Regions from separate parts of the Streptomyces sp. NPDC057486 genome, predicted to be linked through region 2. Evidence: riboswitches for the same ligand, from Rfam matches in the RefSeq annotation. Region 2 holds a riboswitch; each other region holds the start of a gene.
What was found. A riboswitch is a leader RNA that binds a small molecule or an ion and turns the genes downstream of it on or off. The one in region 2 is predicted to bind thiamine pyrophosphate.
Positions count from the first base shown of each region.

Region 1: linked by a shared signal. The riboswitch ahead of thiC (phosphomethylpyrimidine synthase ThiC) and the one ahead of thiO (glycine oxidase ThiO) in region 2 are both predicted to bind thiamine pyrophosphate.
Region 3: linked by a shared signal. The riboswitch ahead of ACFU6I_RS08970 (purine-cytosine permease family protein) and the one ahead of thiO (glycine oxidase ThiO) in region 2 are both predicted to bind thiamine pyrophosphate.

Region 1 covers NZ_JBHVEE010000027.1:68,895-73,797, forward strand. Annotated here, with positions in the region: gene ACFU6I_RS15585 (metallophosphoesterase) at 1-26, shown strand, start outside; gene ACFU6I_RS15590 (hypothetical protein) at 209-1,033, shown strand; gene ACFU6I_RS15595 (DUF4241 domain-containing protein) at 1,083-1,316, opposite strand; gene thiC (phosphomethylpyrimidine synthase ThiC) at 1,423-3,213, opposite strand; TPP riboswitch at 3,206-3,339, opposite strand; gene ACFU6I_RS15605 (YibE/F family protein) at 3,410-4,747, shown strand; gene ACFU6I_RS15610 (SsgA family sporulation/cell division regulator) at 4,828-4,903, opposite strand, start outside.
Region 2 covers NZ_JBHVEE010000074.1:32,055-36,957, reverse strand. Annotated here, with positions in the region: gene ACFU6I_RS29415 (Rv2175c family DNA-binding protein) at 1-98, opposite strand, end outside; gene ACFU6I_RS29410 (peptide-N4-asparagine amidase) at 149-829, opposite strand; gene ACFU6I_RS29405 (NAD(P)/FAD-dependent oxidoreductase) at 845-2,029, opposite strand; gene ACFU6I_RS29400 (hypothetical protein) at 2,127-2,468, opposite strand; TPP riboswitch at 2,520-2,632, shown strand; gene thiO (glycine oxidase ThiO) at 2,630-3,838, shown strand; gene thiS (sulfur carrier protein ThiS) at 3,835-4,053, shown strand; gene ACFU6I_RS29385 (thiazole synthase) at 4,056-4,850, shown strand.
Region 3 covers NZ_JBHVEE010000012.1:80,134-85,036, reverse strand. Annotated here, with positions in the region: gene thiE (thiamine phosphate synthase) at 75-752, opposite strand; gene thiM (hydroxyethylthiazole kinase) at 749-1,558, opposite strand; gene ACFU6I_RS08970 (purine-cytosine permease family protein) at 1,619-3,025, opposite strand; TPP riboswitch at 3,017-3,111, opposite strand; gene ACFU6I_RS08965 (SpoIIE family protein phosphatase) at 3,231-4,903, opposite strand, start outside.

The DNA.
Region 1 (4,903 bases), on a different contig from region 2:
TCGTCCAGCTGCCGTTGCATGACTGACGGTCTTCGGGGAAGACGCATCCACAACCTGACCACGCCGAACACTGGGCCTATTTACGGAAACCCCCTGTCACCCCGTGCCGTGGGCGCTCTACCATCGGCGTATCAGTAGCAGGCTCTCCTCCGTTTCCGCCCAACTGCCCGGCCAAAGCGGGTAGTCAGGCCCAACGGAGCATCGGGGGATGCACATGAACAGCGCTCCGCACCTGCTGGCCGAGGACCGACCCGAGTACGAGCGGATCCTCGGTGACGCGCTACGGCACGCTCACGAACGACCGGATCTCGCCGGAGTCGGCGAACGGCTCAACGCGGAACAGCTGCGCACCATGGCACTGAACGCCACGGCGCTGATCACCACGGCGGCGGCCACCGAGTACGACCACTATGTGAAGGCCCGCGAAGAGCTGCGCGGACCGGCCGCCGACTCCGCCCAGGGCTCGGGCCTCGGCTCCGACGCGGACGATCCGGACCGGCCGGGCGCCGGCATAGGGGCGGTCGTCACGGTCCTGGCGCCGATGCTCGCGGGCACCGCCGCACTGATCTTCCTGCTGGTCGGATACCTGCTGAAGATGCTCAGCCGACCCCCCTCGTTCGCCGACACCATGGTCGCCGCCGGGTGGTTCTTCGCGGCAGTCACTGCGGCCGCGATACTGGCCGCCGCCGTCGGACTGCTCATTACGGCGCTGCGCAACGGATCGACCGCGCTGCCCGCCGAGGACGCCGAGGACGAGCTGCCGGAGGAGGTGGCGCGCGCCAGGGAGGCCTGGCGTCATGCGCTGCTGGAGCGCGGCATCCTGCCGTTCCTGCGCGACGCACTCGCCGATCCCACCGCACGTGCCGCATCGCGCGCACCGCAACCGTCGGCCAACCGAATCCCGAAGATCGGCTACAGCAGACCGGACTTCACGGGGCCGGACGACGGGCCGGCGGCAGGCCCCCGCCCGTCGTTCACGAGCCCGGACTTCACCAGCCCGGAATTCGGCGGCCCGGAACACGAACCGGACTGACCGGGCGCCGCGACCCGGTCTGCCTCGTGGACACCGCGCACGAAGAGCTCTACAACGTGCACCTTCGCCACAGTGACCCACCGCACCGGGCTCCAGTGGCCTGCCGTTCTCCCGGCCGCACGGCTGCGGCGTCGGCGACGCAGCCGGTGGTGCCGTCCGTGCTGAATCCATGCGCCTCGCCGTCCCCGAGCAGCCGGACATCGTCATCCGTACCCAGGGCCGTCTCCCAGGACATGACAGGAGCGTCACTCACCTCTGCGCCTCCCCATCCGGCCCGGCACACGCGGGAACCGTGACGGCTACCACCGACAGCCGGCGGGTGGCCGGTGGAGCGGCCCGCGGCTCCCCCGGTGGTCTCCGGGGGCCGCGGGCCGTTCCGGTACGGCCACTCAGTCGGTGAGCGGGAGGTACACCCGGTTGCCGGCGGCCGCGAACTCCGCCGACTTCTTCATCATGCCCTCGGCGATCTCGGCCTCGGTCGCCGCGGGCTCGTCGCCGCCGAACTGCTCCGAGATGCTTCGGCTGATCTTCATCGAGCAGAACTTCGGGCCGCACATCGAACAGAAGTGGGCCGTCTTCGCCGGCTCGGCCGGCAGCGTCTCGTCGTGGAACTCCCGCGCGGTGTCCGGGTCGAGTGCCAGGTTGAACTGGTCCTCCCAGCGGAACTCGAACCGCGCGTCCGACAGTGCGTCGTCCCAGTCCTGCGCCCCCGGGTGCCCCTTGGCGAGGTCCGCGGCGTGGGCCGCGATCTTGTAGGTGATGACGCCCGTCTTCACGTCGTCCCGGTTGGGCAGGCCCAGGTGCTCCTTGGGCGTCACGTAACAGAGCATCGCCGTCCCCCACCAGGCGATCATCGCCGCGCCGATGCCCGAGGTGATGTGGTCGTACGCAGGGGCGATATCGGTGGTCAGCGGGCCGAGCGTGTAGAACGGCGCCTCCTCGCAGATCTCCTGCTGGAGGTCGATGTTCTCCTTGATCTTGTGCATCGGGACATGGCCCGGGCCCTCGATCATGGTCTGGACGCCGAACCGCTTGGCGACCGAGTTGAGCTCGCCCAGCGTGCGCAGTTCCGCGAACTGCGCCTCGTCGTTGGCATCGGCGATCGAACCGGGGCGCAGTCCGTCGCCCAGCGAATACGTCACGTCGTACGTCGCGAGGATCTCGCAGAGCTCCTCGAAGTTCTCGTACAGGAACGATTCCTTGTGGTGCGCCAGGCACCACGCGGCCATGATCGACCCACCGCGGGATACGATCCCGGTCTTGCGCCGGGCGGTGAGCGGGACATACGGCAGCCGCACGCCGGCGTGGACCGTCATGTAGTCGACGCCCTGCTCGGCCTGCTCGATCACGGTGTCCTTGTAGATCTCCCAGGTCAGTTCCTCCGCCCTGCCGTCGACCTTTTCGAGGGCCTGGTAGAGGGGCACGGTGCCGATCGGCACGGGGGAGTTGCGGAGCACCCACTCACGGGTGGTGTGAATATTGCGGCCGGTGGAGAGGTCCATGACCGTGTCGGCGCCCCATCGCGTCGCCCAGGTCATCTTCTCGACCTCCTCCTCGATGGAGGAAGTGACCGCGGAGTTGCCGATGTTGGCGTTGACCTTCACCAGGAACCGCTTGCCGATGATCATCGGCTCGATCTCCGGGTGGTTGACGTTGGCCGGCAGGACCGCCCGGCCCGCCGCGATCTCCTCGCGTACGACCTCGGGTTCGACGTTCTCCCGGATCGCCACGTACTCCATCTCCGGGGTGATCTCGCCCCGGCGGGCATACGCGAGCTGGGTGACGGGCTGCCCGTCACGGCTGCGGCGCGGCTGACGCGGACGGCCGGGGAAGACGGCGTCGAGGTTACGCAGTCCGCCGCGCGGCGAGGTGTGCTTGAGCCCGTCGTCCTCGGGGCGGACGGGGCGGCCCGCGTACTCCTCGGTGTCGCCACGGGCAATGATCCAGTTCTCGCGCAGGGGTGCGAGACCGCGACGTACGTCGGTTTCGGTGGCGGGATCGGTGTACGGCCCCGACGTGTCGTACAGCGTCACGTCCTTGCCGTTGGTGAGGTGCACCTTTCGCACCGGCACCTGGAGGTCCGGGCGCGGGCCCTGGACGTATCCCTTGTGCCAGCCGATGGACTTTCCGGCCTCGTCGCTCTGATTCGAGGCAGGCGTGCGTGCGTCCGATGTGGTCATGAGACCTACTCCCTACGCCGGCATTACCCGGTAACAGGTTCGGCGGTCGGCGCAGCCTGTCCCGTACGGATGTACGGATATCAGCGCCCTCTCAGCCCGGTGCTCCGAGCTCCCGCGTGTGCAAAGGTGCCACCACGCTAGCGCCTGTTCCGGCGTGCTGGACAGAGGGCCTGTAGCTTCTTGCGATGATCGCCCGGTGACGTCCCTCCAGAGCCCCCCCGAATCACAGGACCATCAGCACGGGCATTCGCACAGCCATGGCCCCGCTGCACCGGTCTCCAAACATCTGCGCAAGGTCATCGCGGCCGTGCTGATCCCCTTCGCCACGGCGGTCGTCGTCGGCCTGATGGTCCTCTGGCCGGGCGGTGCACCCGCGCACGAGCGCACCGGTGTCGGTTTCGACCGGCAGACCCAGCAGGGCAAGGTGGTGAGCGTCGACAAGGTCGACTGCAAGGACGTGAACGCCGCGCAGACACCGGTCACGGGCGGCACCACCACGCCATCGGGGGGCGCGGGCGCCGGCCAGGAACCAGGTCTGTGCGAGAAGGCCACGGTCGAGGTGACGACCGGGCACGACAAGGGGCGCACGTTCGTCGAGATCGTTCAGCCCGATGCCCCCCGGCAGCTGCGCGAGGGTCAGGGGGTGGTCGTGGCGTACGCCCCGGACGCGCCCCATGACCTGCAGTACTCCGTGACGGATGTGGACCGGAAGTTCCCGATGGCACTGCTGGCCGGGATCTTCGCTCTCGCAGTGGTCGTCGTCGGCAGAATGCGTGGGTTGATGGCGCTGGTCGCGCTCGCCGTGTCGTTCGCCGTACTGACCCTGTTCATCCTCCCCGCGATCCTGCAAGGGTCGAATCCGCTGCTCGTCGCAGTCATCGGGGCCAGCGCGATCATGCTCATCGCGCTCTACATGTGCCACGGTCTGACCGCCCGTACCTCGGTCGCGGTCATCGGCACGCTGATCTCACTGCTGCTGATCGGGCTGCTCGGTTCGCTCTTCATCGGCTGGGCGAGCCTGACCGGGAACACCGACGACAACACCGGTCTGATCCACGGCCTCTACCCGCACATCGACATGAGCGGCCTGCTGCTGGCCGGCGTCATCATCGGTTCGCTCGGTGTGCTCGACGACGTGACGGTCACCCAGACATCGGCGGTCTGGGAGCTGCACCAGGCGGACCCGGCCATGGGTGCGCGAAAGCTGTACCGGGCAGGGATCAGGATCGGTCGCGACCACATCGCCTCGGTGGTCAATACGCTGGTACTCGCCTACGCGGGCGCCGCGCTTCCCCTCCTGCTGCTGTTCTCGATCGCGCAGAGCAGCGTGGGGGCGGTGGCCAACAGCGAGTTGGTGGCGGAGGAGATCGTCCGGACGCTGGTCGGCTCGATCGGACTGGTCGCCTCGGTGCCGGTGACTACGGCGCTCGCGGCACTGGTCGTCTCCGCGGACCGCACAGGGCTCGGCGCGGAAGCAGGAGCTTCGGCACCCGTGCGGGGCGGGAGGGGCCGGCGTCGCAGGGCGAGGCATTGAGCACCTCGACGCGGAGCACATATCACCCGTTCGGCAGATACGACGTTCGATCGGCCGGTGGGCCGTGCACGCAGTCTTCCTCAGCCGGCGTTCTGTTCCTTGGCCAGGATCCGGCCCAGCGCCTCTTCCAGGCTGCCCTCGAAGTCACTCAGCGTG
Region 2 (4,903 bases):
CGCACCCGTGTCACCTCGACATCGAACATTTCTGCGATGTCGGGGAGGTGGAGCCAGGCAGGGACGAGAGCATCGATCTTTGCGTCAATCTCGGTCACAGGACAAGCCTGCCATCCCGCACCGACAGCCGATACCCGGACTCATCCCTTCAGGGCCCCGCGAACCACCTCCGCGACGCGGCAACGGGACTGCTTGTCGCCGGTGACCCAGCCGTGGGCCGACTCCAGGAGAGGCGAGCAACAGGCTCCGGTGTCGGTGGTGCCCCGGTACTTCTCGGCCGAGGCTCCGTCCGCGGCGGTGACCACGCCGCCCGTGCGGGCCAGGTCGCACGGGCAGCGTGGTGTCGTCCGTGCACCACGGGCCCGCGGAGCCCGTCCGGGAGGTGTCGATCAGCACACGGCGCAGGGTGACGGAGGCCCTCAGGTCGTAGTTGTCGTAGTCGCCGTAGAACGGGATGTCCATGTCGGCGTCGACGGGGTAGGACCAGGCGTACCGCTGTGCGCTGGTACGCCCGCCCGTCATGGTTCGGCACGATGCCGCCGGAGTGGACGACCGGATACGGCTGGGCGAGGCTCGCAGGGCGCCCGTCCGCCGTGATCTGCACCTCTCGGCAGGGGCCGCCGCCGCAGAGGCAGTCGGGGGCGGTGGCCGAGAGGTCGCTGGGGACCGCGTCGAACCACTGCTCGTCGCAGCCGCCGCGTGCGCAGACCTGCAGGCGCCCGCCGGTCGGACTGCGCGGGAAGGTGACGTCGGTGCTGGTGGAGCCCCCCTGCCGACGCCCAGCCAAGAGGCGTCCGCACGAAGGGGATTGGACACCGGCACCCGTCACGGATCCGTCGGCTTCCTACTGACGCACCGTCGATTTCAGCGGTACGGAGGGATCGGCCGCCCGCACCGGATCGAGCCGCGCCCCCGCCTCGATGAGCTTGCGCCCCTGGGCCAGGTCGCGTGGCCGGCCGACGGCGAGGACGGCGACCAGCGCGCCGTCCCGCAGCCACAGCACCGACCAGGCGGCACCGTCCGGGTCGCCGCGCCACAGCAGCGTGTCGGCACCCCCGTGATGGCCCGCGTACTGCACGAACCGGTCGAACTGCTCGGACCAGAAGTACGGCACGGGGTCGTACGTGAGCGGCTGCGGCGCCCCGCCGGATCCGGCGCCGATGATGTTGGCGGCGGCGGTCCGCGGCCCCTGGACGGCGTTGTCCCAGTGGTGGACGAGGAGGCGCGCGCCGTACCGCGCGGAGGGGAAGGAGGCGCAGTCCCCGACGGCGTACACATCGGGCAGCGAGGTGCGCAGCGCTTCGTCGGCGGTCACCGATCCGTCCGGTCCGAGCGCGATGCCGGAGCCGGCCAGCCAGGCGGTGGCGGGCCGGGCACCGATCCCGACGACCACCGCTCCGGCCTCGAGTGCGCGGCCGTCGGCGAGGACCACGCGGCCGGGCTCGATGCGGGCCACCGGGGCACCGGTGAGGAGTTCGGCGCCGCTCTCCCCGTACCAGCGGGCCATCGGGGCGGCGACCTCGGCGGGCAGGACGCCCGCGAGCGGCCGGTCGGCGGCCTCGACGACGGTGACCTCGCAGCCCGCGGCGCGGGCCGCGGTGGCGAACTCCGCGCCGATCCATCCGGCACCGACCACCACGACGGTGTGCTGCTCACCGAGGACCGGCCGCAGCCGTGCGGCGTCGTCGAGAGTGCGCAGCAGATGGACGCCGCGCACACCCTCCGAGCCCGGGAGCTCGACCGGTTCGGCGCCGGTGGCGATGACCAGGACGTCGTACGGGACGGGGCCCGTCGGGGTGTCCAGTTCGTGCGCCGCGGACCGCACGCCGGTCACGTCGCGGCCCAGTTGCAGCTCGATGTCGAGCGCCTCGAAGTCGATGTCGAAGGCGGAGTCCTCGGCCTTGCCGAGCAGCACCGCCTTGGACAGCGGCGGCCGGTCGTAGGGCTGGTGGGGTTCGGCTCCGATCAGGGTGACCGGGCCGGTGAAGCCCTGTTCCCGCAGGGCCACGGCGGTCTGCACACCGGCCATGCCCGCACCGACGATGACGATGCGGCGCTCGGTCCGCCGGTCCGGCTGCTCAGTCTGCTGCTCGCTCACCTGTCCACCTTAAGCATCTGACGATCCGTCAGCCAGACAGTTCCTCGACCACACTCGTCCCGCTGCCCTCCTGCGACTCCCACTCCCACCGCTCGTCCAGCCGCACCCGGCCGTCCGCGAGGTCGACGACGGTGGAGATGCAGTGTCCGGAAGATGTCGTTCCGTCCTGCTTCAACTGGACGTACCGGAAGTCGAGTCGATCGGCGGTCCTGGTGCCGACGAGATGGCCCCGGACCACGTCGCCGCCCGCGTACTCGGCCCAGATCCGGCCGTCCGCCTCGTGGTACGTGAAGCGGGTACGGGTGCCGACCTGGCCCGGCGCCTGGTCGGCGACCGGCGAGAGGACGAGTCCGTCGAGCGAACGGGCCACGGTGACTGCTCCCTTACAGGGTCCGGGGAACGGGGTCTAGGGTGGCCACCGTAAGGCACTCGCGGGAGCCCGGACGCACCGGGCTGAGAGGGAGGCTGGGCGGCCTCCGACCGTACGAACCTGATCCGGGTCATGCCGGCGAAGGGAGGGGCTGGACGCCCATGCGTTCTTCCGGGAACACATCCGTATCCGCACAAGGATCCGACGTCCTCGTCATCGGGGGCGGGATCATCGGTCTGGTGACCGCCTGGCGGGCTGCGCAGCACGGTCTGCGCACCGCGGTCGTCGACCCCGAACCGGGCGGCGGGGCCGCCCAGGTCGCGGCCGGGATGCTCGCCGCCGTCACCGAACTCCACTACGGCGAGCAGATGCTGCTCGGCCTCAATGTCGCGTCCGCCGCGCGCTACCCGGCCTTCGCGGCCGAACTGGAGGCGGCGAGCGGCCAGGGCATCGGCTTCCGCACCTGTGGCACCCTGGCGGTCGCCCTGGACTCCGACGACCGCGCCCATCTGCGGGAGCTGCACGCGCTGCAGCAGCGTTCGGGGCTGGAGTCGGAGTGGCTCACCGGCCGTGAGTGCCGCCGACTGGAGCCCATGCTGGCGCCGGGCGTACGCGGCGGTCTGCGGGTCGACGGCGACCACCAGGTCGATCCCCGCCGGCTGGCCGCCGCACTGCTGACGGCCTGCGAGCGGGCCGGTGTGGTCTTCCACCGCGACTGGGTGGAACGCCTCGGCGTGAGACGGGGCCGGGCCGCCGGAGCCGTACTCGCGGCCGGTACGGAGCTGGTCGCCGACCAGGTCGTACTCGCCGCGGGCAGCCGCAGCGGGCGGCTCGCCGGGCTGCCGGACGAGGTCGTCCCCCCGGTGCGGCCCGTAAAGGGACAGGTGCTCCGGCTGACGGTGCCCGCCGCGTACGCGCCGTTCCTCACCCGCACCGTGCGGGCCGTGGTCCGGGGCAGCCACGTCTATCTCGTCCCGCGCGAGAACGGCGAGCTCGTCGTCGGCGCGACCAGCGAGGAGATGGGCTGGGACACCACCGTCACGGCGGGCGGGGTGTACGAGCTGCTGCGCGACGCCCACGAGCTGGTGCCCGGCATCACCGAACTGCCGCTCACCGAGACCCGGGCCGGCCTTCGCCCCGCCTCCCCCGACAACGCCCCGCTGCTCGGCCCCACCGCCCTGCCCGGCCTCCACCTCGCCACCGGCCACCACCGCAACGGCGTCCTGCTGACCCCCGTCACCGGTGACGCCATGGCCGAGCTGTTGACCACCGGCGAGCTGCCGGCCGTGGCCCGCCCCTTCGCCCCCGGACGGTTCGCACCCGCCCCGGTACCGCCTTCCTCCTCCGTACGTCAGGAGCAGCCCGCATGACCGACTCCCTTCCGCTCACCGTCTCCGTGAACGGCGATCCCCGTTCGATCGCCGCGGGCACCACCCTGGAGACCCTTGTCGCGACTCTGACGGCGGCGCCCTCCGGGGTTGCCGCGGCTCTCAACGAGACCGTCGTCCCGCGCAGCCGCTGGGCGGACGCCGCCCTCGCCGACGGCGACCGGATCGAAGTCCTCACCGCCGTCCAGGGAGGCTGACCATGTCCGACGATCTCTTCGCCCTCGGCGGCACCACGTTCGGCTCCCGCCTGATCATGGGAACGGGCGGGGCGCCCAGCCTCGACGTACTCGAACGCTCCCTGACAGCATCCGGCACCGAGCTGACCACCGTCGCGATGCGCCGCCTCGACCCGACCGTGCAGGGCTCGGTCCTCTCCGTCCTCGAACGTCTCTCGATCCGCGTCCTGCCGAACACGGCGGGCTGCTTCACCGCGGGCGAGGCCGTGCTGACCGCCCGGCTGGCCCGCGAGGCGCTGGGCACCGACTGGATCAAGCTGGAGGTCGTGGCCGACGAGCGGACTCTGCTGCCCGACCCGATCGAGCTGCTGGACGCCGCGGAGACCCTGGTGGACGACGGGTTCACCGTCCTGCCGTACACCAGCGACGACCCGGTGCTCGCCCGGAAGCTGGAGGACGTGGGATGCGCGGCGATCATGCCCCTCGGCTCCCCCATCGGCTCCGGGCTCGGCATCCGCAACCCGCACAACTTCCGGCTGATCGTCGAGCAGGCCCGGGTTCCGGTCATTCTCGACGCGGGCGCCGGGACCGCCTCGGACGCGGCGCTCGCGATGGAGCTGGGGTGCGCGGCGGTGATGCTGGCGTCGGCTGTGACCCGGGCGCAGGAGCCCGAGCTGATGGCGGCCGCGATGCGGCACGCGGTGGACGGCGGGCGCCTGGCGTACCGCGCGGGCCGGATCCCGCGGCGCCACTTCGCCGAGGCCTCCTCACCGGTGGAGGGGCGGGCGGTGCTGGACCCGGAGCGGCCGGCGTTCTGAGCGCGCGCTCCCGGGTCCGTACGGTACTGAAGTGCATGTCCCTGTCACGGCTC
Region 3 (4,903 bases), on a different contig from region 2:
GTGCGGGTCGGCCTGGACTCAGGCTCCTGTTGCGGAGCCGGATCCGTCGATCGGCAGCACGCGGGCCGACGCGGTCATGCCAGGCTCTCGTTCCGGGTACCGAACCATGCCCGGGCGTACGCGCGGGCCGACGCGCGAGGGTCCTCGGCGGCGCAGATGCCGGAGACGGCGGCGGCTCCGGCCGCCCCTGAATCCCGCAGGAACGGCAGGTCGGCCGGGGTGACGCCGCCGATGGCCACGGCGGGCAGGCCGCTGAGCCGGGCGAGGCGGGCGAAGCCGGCATGGCCGAGTGGGGCCGGGGCGTCCGCCTTGGTCCGGGTCGCGTGCAGTGCGCCGATGCCGACGTGGTGGACGCGTGCCGGATCCTCGGCGGCGGCGCGCAGTTGATCGGGGGTGGCCGCGCTCAGGCCCAGCACCGCGTGCTCCCCGATCATGTCGCGCACGGCGGCCGGCGGTAGATCCGACTGGCCGACGTGAACCCCCGTCACGCGTGCGCCGGCGGCTCGGGCCGCCAGGTACACGTCCACCCGGTCGTTGACGATCAGCGTCACTCGTTCGGGCAGGACGTCGGCCACCTCCAGCACCGTACGCAGGAACCCCCTCCCGGTGGCGTGCTTCTCCCGGATCTGCACGGCAGTGACGCCTCCGGCCACTGCCAGGGCGACGGTGTCGGCCACGCTCCGGCCGCGGGCCGTGCACTGGGCCGTGTCCGTAACCAGGTAGACCGACAGATCCACCGGTGTCGTGGTCACGAGAGAGCCGCCCGCTCGGCGAGGTCCGCTGCCCCCAGCGCGGCGAGCGCGTCCAGGAACGCGACGGCGAAGCTGCCGGGGCCGGAGGCCTCCTTCGCGGCCGGTTCGGCGGCGACCGTGTACGCGGCGACGGCGGCCACCACCGCGGCGAACCGGTCCTCGTCGACTGCTGCGAAGGCTGCCATCACCGCACCCAGCGCGCAGCCGCCACCTGTCACCCGGGTCAACAGGGCGTCCCCGTTGGCGATCCGGGCGCTGCGAACCCCGTCGGTGACGAAGTCCACGGGTCCGGAGACGGCGACCACACAGTCGGCTGTACGGGCCAGCTCGCGTGCTGATTCCTCGGCGGCCTCGACGCCGTGGGAGGAGTCCACGCCGCGGCCGCCGTCGCACGCGCCCGCGAGCGCGATGATCTCGGACGCGTTGCCCCGGATCACCGTCGGTCGCAGCTCCAGGAGCTCGCGTGCCAGCGCGGTGCGCACCGGTAGCGCGCCGACCGCCACCGGGTCGAGGACCCACGGGGTACCGGCCGACGTCGCTGCCCGCGCGGCCTCGACCATGGCGGAGCGCTGCTCCGCATGCGGGGTGCCGAGATTGATCAGGACACCCGAGGCGATCCGGGCGAACGGGCCGGCCTCCTGCGGAATGTCGACCATGGCCGGTGAGGCGCCCAGCGCCAGCAGGACGTTGGCGGTGAAGCCCGTGACCACCGAGTTGGTCAGGCACTGAACCAGAGGGGAGTCCGCCCGGACGCGGGCGAGGGCCTGCGGGGCGAAGGCGGTGTGATCGGCGGATGTCGGGGGCATGGGATATCGCTCCGTGGGGGGGAGGGGAGGGGGTGTTCGGACGCCGGGGCCGGCGGCAGGTCAGTCCTGCGGGCGGGGGCGCAGCCGCAGCGGCGCGTAGACGGCGAGCGCGACGAGGAACGCCACGTAGTACGAGAGGTCGGCGCCGTGCAGGGCGGCCGCCACCGGACCCACGTACAGACTGGTGTCCATGAACGGCACGGCCGCGGCGAAGGCGACGGCGAAGGCCAGCAACGGGGCCCATCCGGACTGCGGCCGGGCGGTCTCGGCGGCGAGGTCGATCGCGGCGCCGCCCCGTGCTCGGGCCCGTGCGAGCCAGTCGACGATGACGATCGCCACGAACCCGGGAATCCAGTAACCGACGAACAGCAGCACGTTCTGGAAGCGGGCAGTGGTGTCGGCAGCGTGCATCCACAGCACCAGGGGGAAGCCGAGCACGGCGGCGAGGGCGGCGGCCGCCGGGCGCGGGAGGCGCACTCCGACGGTCTGCAGGGCCAAGGAACCGCTGTAGTCGTTCATGGCGTTGCTGCAGAGGGCCGCCAGTGCCACGGCGAGCAGTCCGAACGCACCCAGCGCGCCACCGCCCAGCAGCTTGTCCACACCCGCGGCGGTCTGGTCCGTCAGTACGGACGCGCCCAACAACCCGAGGGCCTGTACCGCCACGAAGGACACCACAAGGCCCAGCAGCGTGAACCAGAACATGCGTGGGCGTGAGGCGGTGCGTGGCAGATAGCGGCTGAAGTCGCTGGCGTACGGAGCCCAGGACAGAGTCAGGCTCAGCGCGATGGTACTGGTCAGGACGAACGCGCCGGCCTGGTCGGCGCCGTGGGCGGTGCCCGAGCCGACCGGGTGGACACCGTCGAGCAACCGCCAGGCGATCAGTGCGAACGCGGCCGCGAGCACGAAGGTCATGACGATCTGAAGCCGGTGGATGGCCTCGTAGCCCAGCACACCGAGGGCGCCTTGGGCCACCATCATGGCCAGGACGCCGAGCCAGAACGGCCAGCCGCACAGTCGCGCGAGCGCGTCCCCGCCGAACAGCCCGATCAGCGCGTCCCAGGCGACCGAGGACAGCCACTGCAGAATGCCGGGTACCGTGACGGCCCGGCCGAAGGCGAGCCGGGCCAGCGGCAGTTGCCCGGCGCCGGTCTGGCTCCCCCAGGTACCCAGGTAGGCGGTGGGCACCGCGCCGAGCACGGTGCCCAGCACGACGGCGACGAGCGCGGTGGCGAAGTCCAGGCCGAGGGCGATGCCGACAGTGCCGGTGAACACACCGGTCATGGTCAGGTTGGGAGCGAACCACACGGTGAACAGGCGCCCGGGACCGCCGTAGCGGTTGCTCTCGGGGACCGGCTCGATGCCGTGCGTCTCGACGCGGAGGTCGCCGGGGGCCGCCGGCATCCGCCCGTCGAAGACGGTCTGCCGGCCGTCGGCGGGCAGCCCGCCGGAAACATGCGTCAAAGGCATGGAAGACATCCCTCCGCCAGTACGAACTGGTTCAGGTTCGACGGGTGTGATCTCAGCCCTCGGGTGGGGCACCCCGTGTCCGGTACGACGGACAGACTAGCCCCATCCCTGTGAACACCTGTGCGCAGGAGTGCGTGGCAACGACGCGGTGGGTTCGTCCGTGGCGCCGATGCACGGTCGGCTCACGGAGGCCTCTGCCGGAGCGTCACAACGCCGGAGCCGGCGCTTCGACAGGAGAAAGAGCCTGCTCGGCCCATATGGTCTTGCCGTCGCGGTCGTAGCGGGCGCCCCAACGGGAGGCGAGCTGGGCCACCAGGAACAGGCCGCGGCCGCCCTCGTCCCCGGTGCGTGCGCGGCGCAGATGCGGGGCGCTGAGGCTGCCGTCGGAGACTTCGCAGATGAGGGCTGCGGCGCGGATGAGACGCAGGGCGATGGGGCCGTGCGCGTGCCTGATGGCGTTGGTGACCAGCTCACTGACCATCAGCTCGGTGGTGAAAGTGAGTGGTTCCAAGCCCCACGTGGCGAGCTGACGGGTAGTGAGGTTGCGGGCGTGGGCGACCTCCGCGGGGTCGACCGGCAGTTCCCAGGAGACGACCCGGCCCGCTTCCAGCACACGGGTGCGGGCAAGCAGCAGGGCAGCGTCATCGGATCGGTGCTCCGACAGCAGGGAGGCCACTACGGCATCGCAGAGCTGTTCGAGCGGTCGGGTGGGGCCGGCCATGGTGCGGGACAGCCGGTCGAGCCCGGCGTCGACATCCCGGCCGGGTGCTTCGATGAGGCCGTCCGTGTAGAGCGCCAGGACAGAGCTGTCCGCGAGACGGCGTTCAGCGGTTTCGAAGGGGAGACCGCCCAGCCCCAGGGGCGGTCCGGGCGGGATGTCGTCGAGGATCTCCACCGCGCCGTCGGGCTGCACCAGGACGGGTGGCGGATGACCGGCGCGCGCGAACGCGCAGATGCGCGAGACGGGGTCGTAGACGGAGTACAGACACGTGGCGCCCTCGCAGTCGGGATCCTCCTCGATGAGACGGATGACGAGGTCGTCGAGCTGGGTGAGGACCTCGTCGGGAGGGAGGTCGAGGTCGGCCAGTGTATGGACGGCGGTGCGCAGCCGCCCCATGACGGCCGCCGCGTGCAGGCCGTGGCCGGTGACGTCTCCGACGACCAGGGCGACGCGGGCTCCCGACAGGGGCAGGACGTCGAACCAGTCCCCGCCCGCTCCGGCGTGCGCGGCGGCCGGCAGATACCGGTGGGCGGTCTCGACGGCGGGGAAATCGGGTAGATCGTGCGGCAGCAGGCTGTGCTGCAGGGCCAGGGCGGTGTTGTGCTCGCGGGTGTAGCGGCGGGCGTTGTCGATGCATACCGCGGCGCGGGACGAGAAGTCCTCGGCGAGGGACAGGTCCCCTTCGTCGTAGGGCCGAGGATCCCGGTTGCGGCCGAAGGTGGCAACGCCCAGCGTGATGCCGCGAGCCCGCAGCGGCACCACCATGTACGAGTGGAAACGGAACCTGCGGATCTTCTCGGCCCGCCGGGTGTCATGGACGAACCACTCGTCGGGGTCCAGTTTCCGCACCAGGACCGATTGCCCGGTGGCCAGGCTCCGGACCTGTGGAGTGCCCGGGTGGAACGCCACTGCCTCGCCCACCACGAACACGGCCTCCGGGGCGTGGTCGCGGATGGAGCGGAGTCCCGATCGGCGCGCACGCACCCCTCCTGCCACCGGCCCGGGGGCCGGTTCCTCGCCCCGCACCGTTGCCTCCAGCAGGTCGATGGCGACGAAGTCCGCGAGTCCGGGAACTGCCGCGTCGGCCAGTTCCTGCGCCGTGCGCTTCACGTCCAGCGTGGTGCCGATGCGCACGCCGGCCTCGGTCAGCAGCGCCA